One region of the Arthrobacter sp. P1_B11 genome, then DNA from elsewhere that is predicted to be linked to it. Evidence: riboswitches for the same ligand, from Rfam matches in the RefSeq annotation. Region 1 holds a riboswitch; each other region holds the start of a gene.

Region 1 (6,306 bases):
GAGTTTGTCGATCCCCGCCAGCACGTCCTCGAAGGTGTGGGGCCAGCCGCCGCCGTTGCCTGCCCGGCGGTATTCCAGGTTCCAGGCCGCCATCCCGTGGGCCGCAAGGTCCTTGGCCAGTGGCTCGCCCAGCTCGGCACCGTACTGCGAGCGCCAGTAGCCGCCATGGATGACCACCACCACGCCGCGGAATGCCGGACGCCTGGGGTTCCGGGACGAGGACGGCGGCGGCGTTTCCGGCAGGAAGAGCTCGCCCCATTGGCTGGGGTGGTCACCGTACTGGTACTTCTGCCGCTTCACTGCATCCTCCTTGGGTCCCGGTGGGCAGGAGGCGACCAGCGCCTCCGGCGTCACCACTGCCGCGGTGCCCGGCAGTCCATGGGAAAGCGGGGTCCGACGGCGCACATCAGCCATGTGCCGAGCCTACAGTGACGCCGCTCCCGGCGCGCGGAAGGGTGAGCCGCCCGGCCGTCCGCGCGTTGAAGACCGCCGACAACCTGACCGACGACGGCAGCAGCGGGTGGTGTCACACCTGCGACTGTCGCACGCCCTTGATAGTTTGGGAGCATGGCAAGCAACTGGGATCGCCTGGACGTCAGTCAGCGCGACTCCGTGCAGGAAAACGTGGAACTCTATGAGCGCGTCCGGCCTGCCCTGAAGCTTGTCACCCGCGAGGTCCTGCTGACTCTCCGGACCATGCTTAAGGACACCGAGGTCACGCCGCTGTTCGTCACCGGCCGCACCAAGACCGTGGAGTCCTTCCGGGAAAAAATCTCGCGGACTGAGGAGTCCCTGGAGCCGGATGGCCCGAGGGTGCTGAAGTTCCCCGATCCGTTCCGCACGCTCAATGACATGGTGGGCGTCCGCGTCATCACCAAGCTGCCCACGGAAAACGCCGTGGTGGCCAACCTCATCAAACGGCAGCGCCAGCTGTTCGACTGCCGCGGCGACCGCGAGAAGGACATCGGCTCCATTGAGTCCGGGACCTACGGCTACTCCAGCCGCCACCTGATCCTGCGGACCATCCAGAACGAGGCCGTCAAGGAGTACCAGCACGTCTTAAACTCCGAAGCACAGCCCAACGGCAGCTACTTCTTCGAATGCCAGATCCGCACGGTGTTTGCGCACGCGTGGAGCGAGATCGAGCATGACATCCGCTTCAAGGCCGAGGACCCCCGGGCATGGACTCCGCATTTCGACCGCCAGTTCACGGCCACGGCCGCCATGCTGGAAACCGTCGAGAGCGCCTTCGCGGACCTGCATGAACGCTACGAGGAGGTCCGCGGCTACTGGGATCTGGAGGGTGAGGGCGCGGCGCAGCTCACGCCCAACCGCATCCGCGACGTCTGGCGTACGCTGCTGCCGCACGTAGACCGAAAAGTGGATGACGACTGGGGCTGGGCCGCCGAACTCATGGCAGCCCACGGCCTGAACCAGACGGTCCAGCTCGCCGGCCTCCTCAGCGCCAACCGCATCACTGAGGTCCGCAAGGCCCTGGACCACCGCTACTCCCCCGGCCCGGACCGGCTGCTGGATGACCTCCTCCTCTGGCAGTACGGCACCAAACACATTGACCTCACTGCAGAGGCGCCCGACGCCGTTCCACACCCGCGGCGCGACAGCCTCCTGCGGCGGCTGAAACAGATCGAGCGCTACCGCCAGACCAAGAAGTAGGGACCCATGAAACCCGAACAGCTCCAGTCCGTCCGGGCAACACTCCGCTCCCCGCGCCGCCTCAAAACCGAGGCGCTGGCAGGCCTCGTGGTGGCCCTCGCCCTGATCCCTGAGGCCATCGCCTTCTCGGTGATCGCCGGGGTGGATCCCCGGATCGGCCTGTTCGCCTCCTTCACCATGGCCGTGACCATCTCCTTCGTGGGCGGCCGGCCCGCCATGATCTCGGCAGCCACGGGTGCCGTGGCCCTGGTGATCGCCCCGCTGATGCGAAGCCACGGGCTGGACTACCTGATTTCCGCAGTGATCCTGGCCGGCGTGTTCCAGATCCTGCTGGCTGCCCTCGGCGTCACACGGCTCATGCGCTTCATCCCCCGCTCCGTGATGGTGGGGTTCGTCAACGCGCTGGCCATCCTCGTATTCATGGCCCAGCTGCCTGAACTCATCGGTGTCCCGTGGCTCGTTTATCCGCTGGTGGCAGCGGGGCTTCTGATCGTCGTCGGCCTTCCCCGAATCACGACGGCGGTGCCGTCGCCGCTGGTGGCGATCGTGCTGCTCACCGTCGTCACCGTCCTTACCGGCATCGAAGTCCCCGCCGTCCAGGACAAGGGGCAGCTGCCGGAAAGCCTCCCCTCGGTATTCATCCCCAACGTTCCCCTGACCTGGGAGACGCTCCAGGTGGTCGCGCCCTTTGCACTGTCCATGGCGCTCGTGGGACTGCTGGAATCACTCATGACAGCCAAGTTCGTGGATGACATCACGGACACTCGCTCCAACAAGACCCGTGAATCCTGGGGGCAGGGCGTGGCTAACATCCTCACCGGTTTCCTGGGCGGCATGGGCGGCTGTGCCGTGATCGGCCAGACCATGATCAACGTGAAGAGCTCCGGTGCGCGGAGCCGGATCTCCACCTTCCTGGCCGGCGTCTTCCTGCTGGTGCTGGTGGTGGTGTTGGGCGACGTCGTGGGGCTGATCCCCATGGCCGCCCTGGTGGCCGTCATGATTTTCGTTTCGGCTATCACCTTCGACTGGCACTCGGTGGCTCCGAAGACCCTGAAGCGCATGCCGAGGTCCGAGACCGCTGTCATGGTGATTACCGTGGCCACCGTGGTGGCGACGCACAACCTGGCGATCGGCGTCGGCGTCGGGGTGCTCGCGGCGATGGCCATGTTCGCCCGGCGCGTGGCCCACTTCGCCACCGTTGAACGGACCGAGGTGGAGCTGAACGGCAGGACCGTGGCCACGTACACCGTAGACGGCGAACTGTTCTTCGCCTCCTCCAACGACCTCTACACGCAGTTCGACTACGCCCAGGACGCCGAGCCGCGCATCTCCGGAGTGGTCATCGACCTGCACGCCTCGCACCTCTGGGACGCCTCCACCGTCGCCGTACTGGACGCGGTGACGGAGAAGTACCGGCGCCACGGCCGGGAGGTTGAGCTGATCGGCCTGAACTCTGCCAGCATCCAGATGCGCGAAAGGCTGGCCGGTAAACTCAACGCCGGGCACTAATGCATACAGCCCAAAAATCCCGCACATAACAGCGTGTCGTTACCTTAATGTGACTTTCGGCGTTCGCTCGCGTACCGTTGAAACCGTGCCTTCCTCACCGAGGAGGGCGCTCCCGCGCTGATTGCCTAACTCTGCCGCAGCCCGGGATCCTCTCGAAGACCATGTCCGGCAGAGACGGGGAAACCAATTTTCGGCCTGTTTCTACGGGCCTTGGGGTGAAGCCGCACAGTTCCTGATTCCGTTCAGGCGCGCGGCCGGGTGTCTCCCATCCGAATCCGACAGCTCACCTCGCAGGCATCGGGAGAGGCTCCTTCATGTCGTCACGCACTACCCCTGCCCGCCGCACAGCGGCCAGCCGTTCAAACCGCTTCGCTTCCGTCTCCCGCGCTGTCACGGCCAACGCCGGAGGACTGGGACGCCAGGCCGCCGTCATCCTCGCAGCATCGGGACTTGCCTTCACCGGCAGCATGGCAGCGAACGCCGCCAGCGCCCCGGCCCAGAAGAACGCGGCCCCGGCCGCGGCCCCCGAAGCCGTCAGCCACGTACAAGCGCCGCTGAGCGCGGACGCCAGCGTCAAGATCGACTTCGAGCGCCCCGCCGTGAAGTCCACCCCGGCACCCGTGGTGGAAGCGCCCGTGATTGAAGCACCGGCCCCCGCAACCCCCGCTGCTGCCCCGGCACCTGCTGCCGCTCCGATTGCTGCACCTGTTGCCGCTCCGGCACCGAAAATCGCGCCGGCTCCGAAGATCACCGTCCAGGCCGCCCCGGCCCCCGCAAAGGCTCCTGCTCACGCAGCAGCAGCCGGCAGCGTGAACGCCTCGATGGTCTCGGCGGCCTACGCACAGCTGGGGATCACCCAGGACTGCACCGCGATGGTGGAGAAGGCCCTGGGCGCTTCCGGCATTCCGGTGGGCGACCTCGCTCCGATGCAGTTCATGAACTACGGATCCGTCGTCTCCACCCCCCAGCCCGGAGACATGGTTGTGCAGTCCGGCCACGTGGGAATCTTCGTCGGCGGAGGCAAGGTCCTCAGCGGCGGCATGAACGGTGTCAACGAGACCGTGGTGCACCCGCTGTCCTGGCTGACAGCCACGGGTCCGGTCACCTTCGTGCGAGCCCACGCCTAACAGCCCGCATTCGCTGTGCGCATCACCGCGCACTCCAGCCGCGCGCTGCAACGAGCCGCGCGCTGGAACGAGCCGCGCGCTGGAACGAGCCGCGCGCTGGAACGAGCCGGTGTTCCGCTGCCTTGGGGGCAGCGGTGCACCGGCTCTTTCGTGCTCGGCGGGCCCGCCCCACTTAGCCCTGCACGCTGCGGTTGCGCCCCCGGGACTTTGCCTCGTACAGCGCGGCATCGGCGGCGGCGATCGGCTGGTCCAGGCTTGCCGTTCCGGCTTCGATCAGCGCGATGCCGTAACTGACCGTGGGCATCCTGGGCACATCGGGCAGGGCGCCGTCGGCGAGCCGACGGCTGATCTCCGCCGTGATGGTCTCGGCGCGGTAGGGGCTTGCCCCCGGTACCACCAGGATGAACTCCTCGCCGCCATACCTGCCCACGATGTCAGTTGAGCGGACGGTCGCGCGGCAGGCGTCGGCGAAGGCCCGAAGCGCCAGATCGCCGGCCGCGTGGCCGTAGGTGTCATTGATGGATTTGAAGTGATCAAGGTCCGCCAGGATCAGCGATCCAAAGCTCTCGGTCAGCGGGCTGCGGCGCAACTGCTTGGCTGCTCTGTCCAGGAACGCAGAACGGTTGAGAAGGCCCGTGAGGCCGTCCTGGGTGGCGACGGTTCGCAGCGCCCGCGTCTGCTGTTCGGTACTGAGCCCGGCCATGCTGAACGAAACCACCGCCAGGAGCACCATGGTGACAAGCGTGGTTATGGCGGACCCGAAGTAGGCGACAAACGTTGGGCTGTTCGGGCCCTCGGCGATAAACACGACCAGCCGGCCCAGGTAGAACGCCGACACGCCCGCAGCCACGATGGCCATGGGTATACGGACCCTTGAATAGCCCGGCTCCAAGCGCCACAGTTCGCGTGCCGTGAGGCCGATCATCAGGGACATCGACGCCAGGAAAACGGCGCCGCCGGACCAGATGTTCGAACCGGGGTGATCAACAGCGGAAGCTATTCCCGCGGAGACGGGCACGGCGGTGAGGAGCCAGAAGTTGTATCCCGGCGTTCGCAGCGAACGCGCGCCTGCCCAGGCACTGGACGCACCGGCAACGAGCAGGATATTCCCCAACGTATTGGCCCACCACTGCTGGGGCGTGCCGTTGAGGAGAAAGCAGGCGGAACCCGAGAGAAACAGCAGCAAGGCGAGGCACCACCACCCGCTGTACGGGGAGCGCGTACTGCGGAAAGCCGAGAAGTAAAACAAGAGACCCAGGGCCAGAGCCATCACGGCAAAGGCAACCCGCAGTGTTGCCGTGTCGAGCACCATGCCGCATCTCCCCCGAATCCCCATTCATTGCTGACCCAGTATCGCACCGCTGAAGGCTCAACTATCAGGACGCTTACCAAAATTTTTGTAAGCGCCGACACATTTGTCTGACATCTGTTCACGAATTTCCCCGACGCGCAATTCAGTGTCAGCATTATTGGATGCTTGAGGCAACAACAAAACCCGAAACCGCTCCGCTCGCCGCTCCGCTCGCCGCTGACGCCGCCGTCGAGCCCCTGAACCCGGCGCTGGCCGCGGAGGCGAAGATTGCCCGCGTCGCCGTGACCGTTTTCCCCCTGCTGGTGCTCGCCGCCGGCGTGGCGGGCTTCCTTCTCCCCGGTGCGTTCAAACCGCTTGGCCCCGGCGTTCCTTACCTGCTGGGCATCATCATGTTCTGCATGGGCCTGACGCTCACGCCGCCGGATTTCGCGGCGGTGGCCAAGCGGCCTTGGGCGGTGGTGCTCGGCATCGTTGCCCACTACGTGATCATGCCCGGAGCGGGCTGGCTGATCGCACAGCTGCTTCACTTGGAGCCCGCGCTTGCCGTGGGCCTGATCCTGGTGGGTTGCGCACCCTCCGGCACGGCTTCCAACGTGATGGCGTTCCTGGCCAAGGGCGATGTTGCGCTCTCAGTGGCCGTCGCCAGCGTTTCGACGCTCATCGCCCCGATCGTCACTCCGGTGC
Region 2 (4,201 bases), on a different contig from region 1:
CGGACGCAAGACCCGCAGCAAACCCGGCTATGAATGTGGTCAGCGGCGCCGCTGGCCGCACCACCGAGTGGGCGGCCACTCCGGCAAGCGACAGCACTTCATTGACATCCACCTGCACGTCTTCGAGCTCGAAGGCCCGAAGCAGCAGCCGGCACCACTCCTCAAGCGTTTCGTCCTGGCTTTTCATGCCTGCCTCCAAACTCAAACTGCGGCTGCGACGTTCCGGGCCGGGCTCATCGTCCCTGCCCTTCGACTCCTAATGCGGCGGCATCATCCCAGGTATCCACATCATCTGTGGAGCCGGCGGGGACGGTGACAGCCTGTACGTCAAGCCTAGCAAGGAGAGCGAAAACTGACCCGTGATCCAGGGTGTTCCGTGCGGCTGCATCGTCCACGGCGCGTTTTAGCGCAGCCGTGCTGTAAAAGCCGGCCAGCGGCTGGCGGCGTCCGTCTCCGGATGCGGCCATGACGCCATCTTTTCCCTGGGAGGCACGCGCGGCATCTCCGGGGGCCGCAGCCCGGAGAGCGTCCAGAAGAGCATGGACGGCATCTTGCGCGCGCGGCATGTCACACGCGAGGACCAGGGTCAGTGTTGCGGCCTGTGTCTCTGTGCCTTCCAGTCTTCCGGCGGTTCCAGCGTCCGGTGCCGGGTCCGGCCGCTGCAGCCGGTCCAGGCCTGCGGCGATCGCCGCAGCAGGCCCGGCGAAGGGCGGATCCTCGCGGCAGTTCAGCACGCCGGACGGAAGGTTCGTGTCCGGCCCCACCACCACAATCCGGCGGGCACCACGGGCAGCCGCGATGGACCGGCTAAGGAGGCTCTCGCCGTCGTATGTCAGCTCGGACTTGGGCGAGCCGCCAAGCCGCGAGGAGCGGCCGCCGGCAAGGATTATTGCGTCGAATTCCACATCCCCAGCGTAGTGCCGGGCAGGTTACGCGGCGGTCTCCGGAAGCAGGAACGGATCCCACGCCGGCGTGGGCTTCTCCAGTTCCTTGATCTGCCAGATGGTGCCTACGGGCGGCGCCGGGGCGAACCGCAGCTTCCAGCCCATTTCAGCAGGCGTGTGGTCTCCCTTGACGTTATTACAGCGGAGGCAGGCCGCCACGAGGTTCTCCCATGAATCGGCACCGCCCCGCGATTTTGGCTGGACATGGTCAATGGTGTGGGCTGCCTTGCCGCAGTAGGCACACCGGTGCCCGTCCCTGCGAAGGACGCCACGCCGGCTGACGGCGGTGATCATGTTGTAGCGCGGCCGGATGTAGCGGTTAAGGAGGATCACGGACGGGCGGCCCATGATGTCCTGCGGCCCGACGACAGGATCGTCGCCTTCGGCCACCACGCTAGCTTTTCCAGTGAGCACAAGGACCAGCGCCCGGCGGAAGGTCACAACCGCCAGCGGTTCATATCCAGCATTCAGAACGAGAGTGCGCATGCACATACCTCTTCACGGCCGCACCCGGCAGAGGCGCGAGGGCCGGCTGCCCTCTGCATGTCCGGGCTATGGATCGACACCACAAGAGTAAACACTCAAGGGGCGGATCGGCGAATCGACGGAATGCACTCTGACGCCGTGTCGGCATGGCAACCGGGCCTACGGGCATGCAAAAGGACCCCTGCCGCAGTGGCAGGGGTCCCTTTCTAAGCCTTGGTAGTCTTAGCCGCCGACGCGGATGAAGACCGGGCCGGAGCCGACGTTTACGCTGAACAGTGCGGTGGTTCCGCCGTTCCAGCCGCCGTGGACAGCCTGGCCGTTGCCGACGTAGACAGCGATGTGGGCCATGCCCATGCCGCCGTTTTCGTAGTAGGCAAGGTCGCCCGGCTGGGCTTCAGCAGCGCTGACGGTGCGGCCGAGGGACAGGTAGCCTGCCGGCCAGCCGTGGTAGTTGATGCCCACGGCGGCCAGGGAGTTGGTCGCCAGCGCGGTGCAGTCCTGTGAAACACCCAGCTGCGCGTAAGCAGCAGCGGCGATCGAAGCGCCCATGCCGCTTCCGGAAGCGGTCTTGGCGGCGGCAGGAGCGGCCGGAGCAGCCTCAACGGCAGCGGCGGTCTTTACTGCCGGAGCAGCCTCGACGGCGGGAGCAGCTTCCTGCACCTGAACGACGGGCTTGGGTGCCTCGACGACGGGAGCGGCCGTGGTGGAAACAGCCGGCTTCTCGTAGGAGATGGCGATGCTGGACGCAGCGGAAATGGTTGCCGGAGCAACGGACTGCACTTCCAGGGCGGAAACAGGAACCGATTCACGCTGAACGTTGGTCTCGGCAGCGTTTGCAGCGATACCGCTGGTCAGGACCAGGCCGGACGCGGCAGCGATAACTGCGGCCTGGCGGCCCATGCCACCGGCGTTGTCGCCGACAGCCTTGGCGATGACAGCCAGCGAGTTGGTCTTGGTGACCTCGGCGCGGTGGCGTGCAATGGTCGCACGTGTAGTCATAAGTTTCTCTCTTTCGTGTTCCACGGACCGCGGTAGCAGGACGTGGCTTAGCGACGCGCCGGCATCTTGGGGGTAAGCCGGCGCGTCCCGAACGGGATTTTTAGCGAAGGGTGAAGAAGGAGGACGTGCCCGTGGCGGACGCAGCGTGCAGGATCGTTCCATCCGAAGGGTTCAGGGCGCTGATCATCATGCCGTTGCCAACGTAGATGCCCACGTGGGCGCCGCCGTTCTGCATGACCAGGTCGCCCGGAGCGGGTGTCGAGGTGGGCTTCATTGCAGTCCAGGCGTTGACGCGGGGAATGCTGATGCCTGCCTGCGCGTAAACCCACTGGGTGAAGCCGGAGCAGTCCCAGCCGTTAGGAGTGGTGCCACCCCAGACGTACGGGTGGCCGATACCGGTGTAGGCAATGGCCGCCAGCCCTGACGTTGCGGCGGCGGAGCCTGCGGCATCCACCAGCTTGCTCGCCTTGGCAGTAACGGTTTCGGCAGTATCAGTCGCACCATTGGCCGCGTCGTCGCTGGACTGCGCGGCCAGAGTCTCGATGACCGGCGCTGCCTCGGTGGTGACGGCAGGACGCTCGAAGGAGACAGTTGCGGTTGGTGCGGCGGTCACAGCAAGCTGCGTGGCCTGGGATCCGGACTCCGTGGAGGCGGAAACACCGATGTTGGTGTCGGCTGCGTTAGCCGGCATGCCAATGCTCAGGATGAGCCCTGAAGCAGCTGCGATAACAGCTGCCTGGCGACCTACTGTGCCGGCATTGGCGCTTACTGCCTTGGACACTGAGTCCAACGGGTTCGTACGAACCGTTTGCGCACGGTGGCGCGCAGAATTGTGGCGTGAAGACACGAAGGTAGCCTCTCCCAATGCCTACGAGGTGAGCTGTCGGATTCGGATGGGAGTCACCCGGCCGCGCCGCTTCCTGGGAAGCTTTGCGACTTAACCCCAAGGCCTTCTTGCGAAGACCAAAATTGGTTCCCCCGCCCCTGCCAGACGATGTCATGCGAACGGACCTTGAGCGGTGGCAGAGTTAGGCAATCCACTCAAAGGCGTCAACTTCGGAAAAGTTGACGCGGTTTAGACGGTACAGCAGTTCGGAGCGAATGTCACATTCAGGTCACGGCATGTCACAAGAATGCGAGAGTTCTCCATCGGTTTTACTTAAAGCCAGCCCAGAGGGTCAACGACTTCTCCGTTGACCATCACCTCGAAGTGGAGGTGGCAGCCCGTCGAGGCGCCGGTGGTCCCGCTGAGAGCGATTACGTCACCGCGGTTGACCTTCTGGCCGACGCGGACACTCGAAGAGGACAGGTGGTTATACGTGGTCTCGAGGCCGTTGCCGTGGTTGATCACAACCCTGTTGCCGCCCCCGTAGGGGTGCCAACCGGCGAAGGTGACCGTGCCGCTGGCCGCGGCGAACACCTGGGTTCCGCACTCGGCGGCAAAGTCCTGGCCCCGGTGAAATTCCCCGGAGCCCCCGGTGATCGGGCTGACGCGGTATCCGAACGGAGACGATTTGACCATGGTGGTCAGGGGCGCACCAAGGCTGCCCGCCGAGGCGGCGCGGGTGATGCTGCCGGCCGACTGTGCACTGAGGAGCTGCTTGAGCTTGCTGTCCGGGTCACCCTGGGTGGAGACGGACGTTCGGCTGAAGTCGATCTTTGCGGCCGCCTCAGCGGACACCTGCGGCTGGACACGGGAGGACAGCGCCGCGGCCCCGCCCTGGTCAGCGGTGGCCATGACCGGACTGGTTGCAGGAACCGTGACTGTCAGC
Region 3 (6,306 bases), on a different contig from region 1:
CACCTCGCCCCCGAAGCTGCCACCAAACATCCGTGTAATGCCGGCCGCTCCGCCGAAGCCCACGTTGCCGGACATGCCGCCGCCGGCGCCTGGGGCGGTTCCGCCGCCGGGCGTGCCCCCTCCCGAACCGGTGATGCGGCCCAAACCGTTGTAGCCGAACGTGAGTTCCAGGAAGCTGTTGTTTTCCGAGCCCGCCATGTAAGGACGTGCTGAGGCGGGCGTGAGCTGGAACAGCGCGATGTAGCTGCCCGCGACGAGGACGATACCGCCGGCAGCCGCCAGCAGATGCAGCACCCGCCGGCCCAGGGTGGTGGGCGCGGCCCAGACGTAAGCCAGCGCGAGGCAGGGCACAATCAGGAAGCCCTGCAGCATCTTGGTCAGGAACGCGAGTCCGATCACGGCACCGGCCACGGCCAGCCACTTCCAGCCGGCCTTTTCGATGGCGCGGGTGGTGAAATATGCTGCCAGCACCAGGCACAGCGTTAGCAGGGCGTCCGGGTTGTTGAACCTGAACATCAGCGCGGCCACGGGGGTCAGGGCCAGTGCACCGCCGGCCAGCAGCCCGGCGGCCGGACCGGACACACGTTTCACGGTCAGGTAGAGAAGCCCGACGGCGGCCACACCCATGAGTGCCTGCGGCACCAGCATGCTAAGCGGCGAGAAGCCGAAGATCCGCCCGGCCAGGGCAGGAATCCAGAGTGCCGCCGGCGGCTTGTCCACGGTGATCGCGTTCCCGGCATCGAGGGAGCCGAACACTAAGGCGGTCCAGTCCTTGGTGCCGGCCTGGATGGCCGCGGCATAGAACGAGTTGGCGTATCCGGTGGCTTCGAGGTTCCAGAGATACAGGACCGCCGAGAAGGCCAGCAGCAGCGCGGCTGACGGTCGGACCCAGCGGGACTGGTTTCCCGTCAGCAGGGAATGAAGGCGTGAACGCGACACCGGCGTCTGCCCGGAGACGCCCCGTTCCTGTTCTGCGCCGGATTCGGCCTCCGTGCGGTGCTCTGCACGGCTCACTGTGGTGGTCATTTGCTTGCCTCTTCTTCAGCGGTCTTGGAGTCTGTGGCGGCGGAAGCCTGGTGCACCGGCGGCGACTGCCGCCGTCGGAACACCCATAGCCTGAACAGCAGGAACTTCACCGCCGTGGCGGCGAGGTTGGCCGCGGTGACGGTGACCAGCTCAAGCCAGCGGTCCGGCGTCGTGCTTCCATGGACGAGGACGAGCGCCCCGGAGGTGAGGGCCCAACCGATCCCGAAGACCAGAAGACCCTCAAAGTGATGGCGCGCAACGTCGCTGCCGCCGGCGATGCCGAAGGTGAAGCGCCGGTTGGCCGCGGTGTTGGCCACGGCCGTGGTGAGCAGGGCCAGGAAATTGGCGAGCTGCGGATCCATGAAATTGCGGCACAGGAAGAAGAGCAGCAGGTAGGCCAGGGTGGACGCTGCGCCGATGGTACCGAAGCGGACCAGCTGGCCGAACAGGCTGCCGCTGGGGCTCTGTTCCTGGCTGCGGGAGGCCGCGGGAAGGGGGCCGCGGGCCAGCGCACCGCGAAGCTCGGCGACGGGAATGCGCCCGGACACCATGTCCCTGCTGAGCCGGGCCATGCCGCGGACATCCGCGAGGGCGGTCTGGACGATGTCCACACTGGAATGCGGATCGTCCGTCCAGTCCACCGGAACTTCGTGGACGCGGAGCCCGCACTTTTCGGCCAGGACCAGGAGCTCGGTGTCGAAGAACCAGGCGTTGTCCACGGTGTGCGGCAGGATCTGTTGGTCGATGTCCGCCCGGATCGCTTTGAAACCGCACTGCGCATCGCTGAAGTGCGCCCCCATCACGGACTGGAGCAGGAAGTTGTAGCTGCGGGAGATGAACTCGCGCTTGGGCCCGCGGACCACCCTGGAATTGCGTGTCAGCCGCGTGCCGATGGCGAGGTCTGAGTGCCCGGAAATCAGCGGTGCCAGGAGGGGACCCAGAGCCGCGAGGTCGGTAGAGAGGTCCACATCCATATACGCCAGGACGGGTGACGGCGAGGCCAGCCACACTTTGCGGAGGGCGTTGCCGCGGCCCTTCTCCTCGAGGTGCACCACTGACACTTCTCGCAGCTCCCTGGCCACCCGCTCGGCGGTCTTGAGGGTGTCGTCCGTGCTCGCGTTGTCCGCCACGGTGATGCGGAACGGGTGCGGGAAGCTGCCCCGGAGATGCGCATGCAGCCGGCGCAGGCACTCCTCCAGGTCGCGTTCCTCGTTGTAGACGGGGATGGTCACGTCCAGCACGGGAACCGCGGCGGCGGTGTCGATGGGTGAGCGCCGCAGATGCCGTGCACGGGCAACGGCCGGGCTGTGCCCGTCAGACGGCGCGGAGTGGACCCGCGCGGGCGGCTGGGGGTGCAGTGGAGGGTGCGGCTGGGTTCCTGAGGCCTGGTCTGTGAGGGTCATGCTTCAACAGTGGCGGGGCCTCATATGAGGGTTTTAGGGCGAAGCTGTGCGGGGGCTGTGGAAGTTTTGGCCCCTTGGAAGGGCGGCCGCCGCATTTCTGCACCGCTTCCCGGCCGCGCCCACGTGCAGGGACGCCGACGGCCCCCGGATCACGTGGATCCGGGGGCCGTCGAAAAACTCAAAGGGGTGCAGAAACGCGCGCTCCGCTTCCCACCGACTGGCGGCTTAGTACCAGTTGTTGGCGAGGTGGAAGTTCAGGGCGCTGCAGGGGGAGCCGTAGCGTTCCTTGACGTAGTCCAGGCCCCAGTTGATCTGCGTGCGGTAGTTGGTGCGGTAGTCCGGTCCGGCGCTCGCCATTTTCTCGGCAGGCAGGGACTGCACCACGCCGTAGGCGCCGCTGCTCGCGTTGGTGGCGGTGGTGCGCCATTCGGACTCCTTGGTCCAGAGCCTCTGCAGGCACTGCATCTGGTCCGCGGCCCAGCCGAAGGAGGACAGCTTGCTGGCTGCATAAGCCTGAGCGCCGGCGGGGTCATCCACCGCGGCAGGAGCAGCGGGCTTAGCCACCGGAGCGGCAGCCCGGACCGGGGCCACCTTGGCAGCCGGCACGGCAGCAGCCTTCGCCGGAGCAGCGGCGGGCTTGGCTGCCGTTGCCTTCGGGGCGGCCTTGGCAGCGGGAGCCTTCGCGGCGGCGGCCGGCTTGGCGGCGGACTGCGGGGCCAAAGCGGCTGATGTCGGCGCCGGCAGGGCGGAGATCAGCGTCTTGTCGAAGTTGAGCGTTGACGCCGCGTCGGCCGTGGCGGAGGCCGCTGCGGGGCTGGCTACCGGGGCAGCCTGCTCGGCGGCCTGGCTGGCCGCACCGACACCGATGAGCACGGCACACGCCGTGGTCACCACGGCCGCGCGGCGGCCGAATGACGGGATGTCAGCAGTGAGCCGGCCCCAGGCCGACATGGGCCGGACAGGTTCGGCGCGGTGGCGTGAAAGCTTCTGCCGGGACTGCGTGGAAGCGCGATCAGGGCGCGTTTGTACCTTGAATTCAGACATGGTGGATTGCCTCTCAACACCTGCGGAGTTAGCTGTCGGGTTCGGATGAGGTCATCCGGCCGCACGGCGATTCACGTGTCGGCTTCACCCCAAGGGCTTGATGCGGATTGCCCGGGACTCTGGTTCCCCCGCCTCTGCCTGGTCAAGCGGAATCCGGGAAGCGGCAGAGCTGGGCGTCCATCCGGATATGCGGCCCTGGTGGTGGCCGCACTCTATCGACCGTACAGGAGGCTCACGCTTAAGTCACATTTAGGTAACAGAGATCACGACGACGGCGCGTCGCCTTGTGCAGGCAGTCGGACCGCGAATTCGGTGCGGCCGGGCCGTGAGGAGACCTCCACCGTGCCGCCGTGGGCTTCCACGATCGACTGCACAATGGAAAGCCCCAGCCCGCTGGTTCCTTCGGCGGAAGCCTGCCCGGACGGGGCCGCCGTCTGGGCGCCCGGCGCCGCCGGCACGGGGGTCGCCCGGGCCGCGTCTGCGCGGGCAAAACGCGCGAAGACCCGGTCCACGAACTCCGCGGGGATGCCCGCGCCGTCGTCCGTCACGGTGATCACTGCACTGCCGTCGGCGGACCTCATGACTCCGGTGACCACCGTGGTGCCCGGCCCGGTGTGCTTGCGCGCGTTGGAGAGCAGGTTGACCAGCACCTGGTGAAGCTGTGAGGCGTCGCCGCGCACCACTACCGGCTCTTCGGGAAGTTCGAGGTGCCAGTTGCGGTCGGGCGCCATGACCTTTTCATCGCTAACTGTCTCGATCACCAGCTGCGTGAGGTCCACGTCGCTGAGCTTTAGCGGTTGCCCCTCGTCAAGCCGCGCGAGCAGCAGGAGGTCCTCCACCAGCGTGGTCATCCGCACGGACTGGCTCTGGACGCGGGCGAGGGAGCGCTGGCCGTCGGGCGTGAACTTCTCGGTCATGCGCATCAGCTCGGTGTAGCCGCGGATGGCCGTGAGCGGCGTGCGGAGCTCGTGCGACGCGTCGGCCACGAACTGGCGGACCTTCATTTCGCTCTCCTGCCGCGCCTCGAGGGCATTGGACACGTTGTCCAGCATGAGGTTGAGGGCATGGCCTACGCTGCCCACTTCCGTTCCGGGGTGGGCGTTCGACGGCGGGACGCGGACGGCGAGTGCCACCTCACCGGCGTCGAGGGGCAGGCGGGAAACCTGCGTGGCCACCTCCGAGAGCTGTTCGAGCGGCTTCATGGTGCGGCGGATGAGCACGGTTCCGGCGAGGCCGATGAGGACGAGGCCACCCAGCGACACCAAGGTGATGGTCACAACAAGGGACGTCAGGGTGTTCTGCTTTTCGGTGAGGGGAAGCCCGGTCACCATGACGTCGCCATAGGGCGACTGGGCGGCAACCAGCCGGTAGGCCCCCGTGGACAGGGTGCGGTCAACGGGGACGCCGTCGCGGCGCAGGCCCAAAAGAACCTGGTCGTCTGCCGCCGACAGTGTCTTGCGGGTGAGATCGGCGGCCAGGAAACCAGCACTGCTGACCTCGCCGTCCTGGATCCTGGCTGCTATGGTGCCGACGCGTTGGCCCCTGCCTTCGAGGGGATCGGGCTTATTGCCCGATCCGCCGAGCGGGGGACGGCCAAAGTCCCGGGCCCTGTCAGCTGCGCCGGTGAGTTGATCGTCGAGCTGGCGGGTGAGGAACGAGTCCATGCTGGCGTAGCTGAACAGGCCCACCGCGGCGCAGATGGCCACGAGCAGCGCCATGGCAACGAGGACCAGCCGGGTGCGGAGATGCCAGGTGCCGGGCTTCAGCACGCTGCGGCGCGGCGTTCGGGTGGCTCCGGAAAGGCTTGTCACGGCCTAGTCTGCCGGTTTGATGACGTAGCCCGCTCCGCGGACCGTGTGGATCATCGGCGGGTGCACGGCATCCACCTTTTTGCGCAGGTACGAGATGTAGAGCTCGACGATGTTGGCCTGGCCCCCGAAGTCGTAGTTCCAGACACGGTCCAGGATCTGGGCCTTGCTCACCACCCGCTTGGGGTTTTCCATGAGGTAGCGCAGCAGCTCGAACTGGGTGGCCGTGAGCTGGAGTTCGTCACCGGCGCGGGTGACTTCACGGGTGTCCAGGTTCAGGACCAGGTCTCCCACCACGAGTTCCGCAGAGTCCATCGCCGCCACGCCGGAGCGCTGCACGAGGCGGTGAAGGCGCAGCAGGACTTCCTCCATGCTGAAGGGCTTGGTGACGTAGTCGTCGCCGCCGGCAGCGAGGCCCGCGATGCGGTCCTGTACTGCGTCCTTGGCGGTCAGGAACAGCGCCGGCACTTCCGGTGCGAAGGCACGGATCCTGCCGAGCAGCTCAACGCCGTCGAAGCCGGGAAGCATCACATCCAACACGAGGACGTCCGGGCGGAACTCCTTGGCGAGCTTGACCGCCTCAGGGCCGTCGGCCGCAACGGCAACGGACCAGCCCGCCATGCGCAGTCCCATGCTCATGAGCTCGGACAGGCTGGGTTCGTCGTCGACCACCAGGGCACGGATGGGGGAGCCGTCCGGATGGGTGAGCTGGGGAAGGTTGTTGGTCATGGAGTGCGAAGTGGCCATGGGACAACTCTCCGTTCTGCGGTTTAGCCGGCGCTTTGGGGTTCCTGTGCGCCGGCTGTGAATCCCAGCGTAGCGAGCTGGACAGGGGAGAGGGGCTTTTCGAGATCACAGGCATGGCTCTTGCCCTGCACAGGCCAGTCACAGGAAGGCTTCCCAGTCTGGAAGGGCCATAATCAGCACCCCAAAGGAGATAGCTATGAGCGGACAGCAGCAACCACCTGTTCCCGAGGCCCGCCCCGTACCCCAGTCTCATCCCGCCACCGAACCGGTGTCCCTGG

The links. Region 1 has a riboswitch for cyclic di-AMP ahead of AC1D14_RS07565 (C40 family peptidase). Riboswitches for the same ligand answer to the same signal wherever they lie in the genome.
Region 2: it holds a riboswitch for cyclic di-AMP, as region 1 does, so the genes downstream of both, AC1D14_RS20635 (C40 family peptidase) here and AC1D14_RS07565 (C40 family peptidase) in region 1, are expected to answer to the same signal.
Region 3: it holds a riboswitch for cyclic di-AMP, as region 1 does, so the genes downstream of both, AC1D14_RS17360 (aggregation-promoting factor C-terminal-like domain-containing protein) here and AC1D14_RS07565 (C40 family peptidase) in region 1, are expected to answer to the same signal.

The regions. Positions count from the first base shown of each region.
Region 1 is NZ_JBFTZQ010000007.1:86,132-92,437, reverse strand. Features, by position in the region: gene AC1D14_RS07580 (alpha/beta hydrolase) at 1-300, opposite strand, end outside; gene AC1D14_RS07575 (GTP pyrophosphokinase) at 568-1,674, shown strand; gene AC1D14_RS07570 (SulP family inorganic anion transporter) at 1,681-3,183, shown strand; cyclic di-AMP (ydaO/yuaA leader) riboswitch at 3,306-3,494, shown strand; gene AC1D14_RS07565 (C40 family peptidase) at 3,498-4,310, shown strand; gene AC1D14_RS07560 (GGDEF domain-containing protein) at 4,483-5,622, opposite strand; gene AC1D14_RS07555 (bile acid:sodium symporter family protein) at 5,784-6,306, shown strand, end outside.
Region 2 is NZ_JBFTZQ010000037.1:23,983-28,183, forward strand. Features, by position in the region: gene AC1D14_RS20615 (DUF6457 domain-containing protein) at 1-187, opposite strand, end outside; gene mobA (molybdenum cofactor guanylyltransferase) at 234-905, opposite strand; gene AC1D14_RS20625 (HNH endonuclease) at 930-1,430, opposite strand; gene AC1D14_RS20630 (NlpC/P60 family protein) at 1,653-2,429, opposite strand; gene AC1D14_RS20635 (C40 family peptidase) at 2,530-3,120, opposite strand; cyclic di-AMP (ydaO/yuaA leader) riboswitch at 3,281-3,439, opposite strand; gene AC1D14_RS20640 (M23 family metallopeptidase) at 3,589-4,201, opposite strand, start outside.
Region 3 is NZ_JBFTZQ010000025.1:9,489-15,794, reverse strand. Features, by position in the region: gene AC1D14_RS17370 (glycosyltransferase family 39 protein) at 1-1,026, opposite strand, end outside; gene AC1D14_RS17365 (bifunctional glycosyltransferase family 2/GtrA family protein) at 1,023-2,429, opposite strand; gene AC1D14_RS17360 (aggregation-promoting factor C-terminal-like domain-containing protein) at 2,655-3,473, opposite strand; cyclic di-AMP (ydaO/yuaA leader) riboswitch at 3,479-3,642, opposite strand; gene AC1D14_RS17355 (HAMP domain-containing sensor histidine kinase) at 3,737-5,284, opposite strand; gene AC1D14_RS17350 (response regulator transcription factor) at 5,288-6,028, opposite strand; gene AC1D14_RS17345 (hypothetical protein) at 6,225-6,306, shown strand, end outside.